One region of the Billgrantia sp. C5P2 genome, then DNA from elsewhere that is predicted to be linked to it. Evidence: riboswitches for the same ligand, from Rfam matches in the RefSeq annotation. Region 1 holds a riboswitch; the other holds the start of a gene.

What was found. A riboswitch is a leader RNA that binds a small molecule or an ion and turns the genes downstream of it on or off. The one in region 1 is predicted to bind thiamine pyrophosphate.
Region 2: it holds a riboswitch for thiamine pyrophosphate, as region 1 does, so the genes downstream of both, ACRWQA_RS03925 (sodium:solute symporter family transporter) here and tenA (thiaminase II) in region 1, are expected to answer to the same signal.

The regions. Positions count from the first base shown of each region.
Region 1 is NZ_CM128542.1:3,222,868-3,226,271, forward strand. It holds gene ACRWQA_RS14860 (VOC family protein) at 1-65, shown strand, start outside; gene ACRWQA_RS14865 (DUF4870 family protein) at 133-507, shown strand; gene ACRWQA_RS14870 (lysophospholipid acyltransferase family protein) at 512-1,441, shown strand; TPP riboswitch at 1,497-1,631, shown strand; gene tenA (thiaminase II) at 1,717-2,385, shown strand; TPP riboswitch at 2,423-2,541, shown strand; gene thiC (phosphomethylpyrimidine synthase ThiC) at 2,612-3,404, shown strand, end outside.
Region 2 is NZ_CM128542.1:818,938-822,341, reverse strand. It holds gene ACRWQA_RS03925 (sodium:solute symporter family transporter) at 1-1,384, opposite strand, end outside; TPP riboswitch at 1,374-1,482, opposite strand; gene ACRWQA_RS03920 (hypothetical protein) at 1,600-2,271, shown strand; gene ACRWQA_RS03915 (peroxidase-related enzyme) at 2,296-2,886, opposite strand; gene ACRWQA_RS03910 (sensor domain-containing diguanylate cyclase) at 2,964-3,404, opposite strand, start outside.

The sequences.
Region 1 (3,404 bases):
ACCTGCGCGACCCCGACGGCAACCTGCTGGAAATCAGCCGCCCGCTCAAGGAGGCGCTCGAATAGCTGCCTCCCTGGCAATGTCGCCCACGGCCGGTATCATTGACGCAAACCATGAACGACTGGACGCCTCATGAACGATAGCCCTGAAAGCCGTAGCGTCATCGATTCGGGCGGAACGCCCGACATCACCCTGCCCATCGTCGTCTATGCCCTGTTCCTGGCAGGTATCGTCACGGGTGGCCTGACGACCCTGATCGGCGTGGTGATCGCCTACGTCTACCGTGGCGAGGGGCCTCACTGGTTCGATGAGCACTATCGATACCTGATCCGCACCTTCTGGCTCTCGGTACTCTATTTTGCCGTTTCCTTGCTGCTGACGTTGGTACTGATTGGCTTCGTGACCACGCTACTGGCTGTGGTCTGGCTGGTGATTCGCTGCGTCAAGGGCATCAAGCGCCTGCAGGAGCACCGCGCCCCCGACAACGTGGACGCCTGGCTGATCTGAGCCCATGAGCAAGACGCAGTCATCCACCGCCACCCTGCAGGGCCGAGCCATCGCCACGCTGTGGCGTACCCTGGCCGGCCGCCGCCCCGCCATGCTCTGGCGGCTGGCTCGCCTTGCCGGCCCGCTGGTGCATCGCTTCAGTCGGCGCGAGCGTGAGGTCACCGAGATCAACCTCGCCGAGGTCTATCCCGACCAAGGCACGGCCGAACGTCGACGGCTGGCCCAGGAGAGCCTGACCCACTCCACCGCCACCATGCTCGAGCTGGGCTTCGCCTGGATGGCCACGCCACAGCGGGTCGAAGGTTCAATTCTCGAGGTACACGGCCGAGAACTGCTCGACGATGCCCGTGCCGAGGGGCGTGGCGTCATCGTGCTGGCACCGCACTTCGGCAATTGGGAAGTGCTCAATTTCTGGCTCTCCAGCCATTTCCCCTTCACCGCCATGTATGAGCCGCCCAAGATCGCCGAACTCGATACGGTGATCCGCCAAGGGCGCGAGCGCATGGGCGCGAGCCTGGTGCCGACCAACCCGCGTGGCGTTGCCGCCCTGCTCAAGGCGCTCAAGCGCAGCGAAGCAGTGGGTATCCTGCCGGACCAGGAGCCCGACTGGGGCAGCGGCGTGTTCGCCCCCTTCTACCACCGCCTCGCCTACACCGCGACCCTGCTGCCCAAGCTGGTGGCCCGCACCGACGCCCGCGTGGTCACCGGCGTGGCCCGGCGCCTTCCGGGCCGCGGCTTCGCCATTCACTTCCTGGCCGCCGACGAGCGGGTCTACTCATCGGACGAAGAGCAATCGGCGACCGGCGTGAACGCCTGCGTGCAGGATGCCATCGCCCTGGACCCGGCCCAGTATCAGTGGGAATACAAGCGCTACCGCAAGGTGATCGAGGAGCAGCAAGGTCATCCGGAGCACAAGTCGTTCCGGCTGTATTGAAAGCCCATTTCGCTTCGGTGACTGGCAAGACGGGCTCTTCCTGCTAGACTGGCCCAGACGCTTGACGGGGTGCCGGTGGAACCGGCTGAGATCGCCATACGACATTGCTTGCTTGTGAGCAGTCGTCACGGCGGGGCCCGTAGAACCTGATCCGGCTCGTACCGGCGTAGGGATCAAGCGGTGGCCCCATTGCGGCAAGCATCCCTCACCTGCCCCCAGCCACCTCTTCCTTCCTCCCGCCCACGCTCCGGATCCGATTCGATACCGGAGGCAAGATGGGCTATCGCTTCAACGACCTGACCAACGCCTGCCACGACGACTGGCGAGCCTACATAGAGCACGATTTCGTGCGCGGCCTGGGCGCCGGCACGCTCGCAGAGGGCGCCTTTCGCCACTATCTGCAGCAGGACTACCTGTTCCTGATTCACTTCGCCCGTGCCTACGCACTGGCCGCCTACAAGAGCCGCAACCTCGCCGACCTGCGCCAGGCCCATGCGGGCCTCAAGGCTATTCTCGACGTGGAGCTCGGCTTGCACGTGGGCTACTGCCGCGAATGGGGCATCGGCGAGGAGGCGCTTGCCGCGCTGCCCGAGGCACGGGCGACAATGGCCTATACCCGTTACGTACTGGATACCGGCAACCGTGGCGACCTGCTCGACCTGCACGTGGCGCTGGCCCCCTGCCTGGTGGGCTACGGCGAGATCGCCAATTGGCTGAACGCACAAGCCTTCACGCTGCGCGGCAAGACCAACCCTTATGACGCCTGGATCGCCATGTACGAAAGCGACGAATTCCAGGCCGCCATGCACGCCGAGCTGGAGTGGCTCGATGCCCGCCTGGCCGACGTCACTGCGGCGCGCTTTGTCGAGCTGGCCGAGGTGTTTCGCGACGCCACCCGGCTCGAGATCGATTTCTGGCAGATGGGACTGGATCGAGCGATCTGACCCGCTGCCATGCAATACCCGCCGACATGGCGGGCAAACACGCTTGACGGGGTGCCGTTGAAGACGGCTGAGATCATGCAGCGCCGCGCGCCCAGCATGGATCCCGTTGAACCTGAACTGGCTAGGACCAGCGTAGGGATCAAGCGACATGCAGCCGGGCGCCGCCCTGTTGCCCCTGTCCTCCCCAGCTGTCCTCCCTGACGACCCACAACAAGGGAGAACACCCATGAGCAAGACCCAGCACTTCCTCGCCGATACCGCCATGGTCGACGAGGCTGCCATCCAGCCGCTGCCCGGCTCGCGCAAGGTCTACGTCCAGGGTTCACGCCCCGACATTCGCGTGCCTTTCCGCGAGATCTCGCTGTCGCCCACCCGGACCTCCGGCGAGGACGAAGAGAACCCGCCGCTGCTGGTCTACGATACCTCGGGCCCCTACACCGACCCCGAGATCAGCGTCGATCTGCGCCGCGGCCTACCGGAGCTGCGCCGCGCCTGGATCGAGGAGCGTGGCGACACCGAATTCCTCGACGGCCCCACCTCCGACTACGGCAAGCGCCGGGCCAACGACCCCATGCTGGCCCAACTGCGCTTCGACCTGAAGCGCACGCCACGGCGCGCCAAGGCGGGTAAGAACATCACCCAGCTGCACTACGCCCGCCAGGGGATCATCACCCCGGAGATGGAGTTCATCGCCATTCGAGAGAACCAGCGCCGGCAGGCGCTCGGTACTGAGGAAGTCGAACGAATTCTGGGCCACCAACATCCGGGCCAGGGTTTCGGCGCACGCCTGCCGGAAGAGATCACCCCGGAATTCGTGCGTGCCGAGGTGGCCGCCGGGCGGGCGATCATCCCCTGCAATATCAACCACCCGGAATCGGAGCCGATGATCATCGGCCGCAACTTCCTGGTGAAGATCAACGGCAACCTGGGCAACTCGGCGGTCACCTCTTCCATCGAAGAGGAAGTCGACAAGATGACCTGGGGCATCCGCTGGGGCTCGGATACCATCATGGATCTCT
Region 2 (3,404 bases), 2.4 Mb from region 1:
GCGTGCGGACGCGCTCGTGAGGTACCGCACTGGCCACGGCCAGGCTCACCAGCGTCGAGGCCGCCAACGCGCCGAGAAAAGGCGGCAGTGTGGGAATGCTGCCCGGGAAGCTCGCCGCCAGCACACCGGCCACCAGGCTACCCTGGGCCAACCAGCCCGGCAGGATCGCGCCGAGCAGGCCCGCCACGCCCCCGGCTACCGCGGCCAGCGGCGTCATGCGCCGCCACAGCCCGAGCAGCACCGGCACCACGATGGCAGCGCACAGCAGGTCGGCAATCAGGAACAGCCGCAGTACCGAGAGCCCCTGCAGCGCCACGACCACCACCGGCACCATCAGTGCCACGGTGGCCAACCGGGCCGCACCGATGGAGAGCCCGCGCCTGCCGGAGCCCGCCACTACCAGCGAGGCGATGCCGTTCTGCAGCGTATCGACGCTGGAGGCTACCAGCGTAACCGCCAGCACCAGCGCCGGCAGCGCCAGCCAGCCCGGTGCTTCGCCCAGAAGCGCAAAGAAGGGAATCGGCGGCTCGCCAAGGGCCACGCCACTCATCGCCGCCAGCATACCGAGCCCGCCCACCAGGGCCACCACCGCCACGGTAGTCGCACCGCCCAGCCAGGCACCACGGTTGAGGGCATGGTCGTCACGCGCCGCCCATACCCGCTGCCAGTAGCCCTGGTGGAACAGGTTGGCGGCCGTGACCGCAATGATCAGCGTCAGCGCCACGCCCAACGCACTGCCCACGGGGATCGGCGGCAGCGCCGCCTCGATGGGCATCTCGGGCAGGCGCACAAGCGCAACCCCACCGACCACCAGCAGCAGGGCGATCAGCAGCCACGCCTGCCAGCGGTCGGTGGCCAGGCTCGCTCGCAGGCCGCCGACGGCGGTGTAGAGCAGCGTGGTGAGGGCCACGCCGACCACTACCAGCGCCGGGGGCACGTCGGAAAGCAGAGCGGTGATCGCGCCGATGGCGGTCAACTCTGCAGCCAGGAAGCAGGCCATGTAGAGGATCGAGACCAGCGACACCCAGCGCCGCACGCCGGCGCCATAACACGCCTCGGCGAACTCGCCGATGCTGCGGCCCTCGGGCAGGTGGCGGCGGATGGCCGGGCCGTAGAGCCCCAGCACGATGAACGGCAGCGCCGAGCCGATGGCGTAACCCGCCAGCGCCACGGGGCCGACGAAGGCGCCGATCTCCGGCGGCGCGAAGAGAATCCACGCGCCCATCCCCGAGGCCAGGAACGAAAGCCCCAGGGTCGAAGCCGACTGGGAATTGCGCGCGGTCACGTAGTCGTCGAGGGGGCCATCGGCCCGGCGGGCACGCAGGCCCAGAAAAGCAAAGCACAAAAGCGCCGCGCCGAGCACGGCTGACGTCAGGTAGGGCATGTCGCACTTCCTCCGCCGGTATGAACCGGATCAGGTTCCAGGGTCAGCGCCGTGCGCTCTCTCAGCCTCGCCGCAGCGAGACTCCCCTGGCGACAGGTGAATGAATTGTCGTTTCAGGCCTCAAGCCAGCCACCTTCGGGCCGATATGACCTGGAGCCCCTGGAATGATATAACAACGACAAAACCAGAACACTTCTCCCCCGCAGGGACCTACCATGTCATTCAGCGAAGCCAAGGAACACGCCCCCGGGCACCTTCACCAGATCTTTGCCGACCCCTATTCCGCGTTCGATAACCTGGCCATCGAGCGCCAATTGCACCTGCGGGTCGCCCTGCAGGCGCTGGTCTGCGAGCCCATGGCAAGCGGCCGCCTGACGCTGCGGGTCATCCATGGCTGGGAAAATGGCGGCTTCGAGCCTGCCGACCTGGCGCATGGCGACTACCGCATCGCATCGCTCGATGACCTGGCCCGGGTCAGCGCTGAGCATCAGCAAGCCATCGACAATGCCGCCCCGCTGCCGCGCAACAATGCTTCGCTGCTGGCCAAGCCGCTGGCCGACGCCATCGCCGCCGCCGAGGCCAAGGGGCCGTTGCTGGACGAGGAGACACGCACCATCCCTGCACGCTGGCCTGCCTTCGACCAAGGCCTCACGCTCTACACCTTCTTCAAGGTCTATCACCGCCTGACCTACGGCGAGGACGACGCCTACCGCTCCATCCACTGCCGGACACCCGAAGGCCCCCGCGAAATCCACGAATTCCACCTCGAAGAAGGCGAATTCGCCGTGATCCGCCCCACCGACGACGCCCTCGGCGACAGCGTGCTAGCACTGCACGTCAGCCAGCTGGAACCGGTGCGGATGCTGTTGGAAGCCTGCCGCGCCTGAACGGAACCAGAATCACACACCCAGTCACTTCTTCTCCCGCGGCACCCTTCCCATCAGGTAGAACTCCGGGTTGGGCGGGGTGCCGGTGAGGGTGACGAGGCGGTTGGAGAGGCCGAAGAAGGCGGTGATGGCGCCGATGTCCCAGATGTCGTCGTGGGTGAAGCCGACCTCGGTGAGTCGTGCGTGCCATTCGTCGGTGAGTTCGCCCACTTCCAGGCCGCAGTACAGGGCAAAGTCGAGCATTACCCGGTGGCGCTCGCTGATCGGCGCGGTGCGGTGGTTGATGGCCACCTGGTCGGCCAGCAACGGGTCCTTGCTGTAGATGCGCACCAGCGCGCCGTGGGCCACCACGCAGTAGAGGCAGCGGTTGCGGGCGCTGGTGGCGACCACGATCATCTCCTTCTCGGCCTTGGTCAGCGTGTCGGACTCCCGCTCCATCAGGGCATCGTGGTAGGCGAAGAAGGCGCGGAACTCATCGGGGCGGTGTGCCAGCATCAGGAATACGTTGGGCACGAAGCCGGCCTTCTCCTGCACGGCCAGGATGGCCTCACGAACATCCTCCGGCAGGTCGTCGATCGATTCGGGTACGGGGAAGCGGCTGAGCGGGGCTGACATGACGTTCTCCTGGATATTGTCGCTCTTGTCACGTCACAGTTAACGTCAACGTCAAGACGCTGTCCATGCAACCTCCGTCATGTCTCAGGCAGCAGGGAACAGGTGACCACTCGGTTGCGATCGCCCGCCTTGGCTTCGTACATGGCCTTGTCGGCAAGATGATAGAGAGACTGGACATCGCGCACTGCCTCGCATCCCTGGCAGGCCACCAGACCGAAGGAAGCCGTGATCACTCCATACCGAGACGCCTCATGCGGTATTCCCAGCCCCTGGAGGGCCTCTCGATACCGCTCCAGCAACTGCTTGCCAGCCTTGAGGGAGTCGACCTCGAGCAGCAAGCCGAACTCCTCCCCGCCCAGGCGGAACAGCCGGTCGCCGGCACGCCGGAAGTGGTCCTGAAGTAGCGTTGCCACCCGCATCAACACCTGGTCGCCAGCCTGGTGGCCATAAGTGTCGTTGTAGGGTTTGAAGTCATCGATATCCATGACCGCGAACAGCAAGGGCTGCCCGTTGCGTCG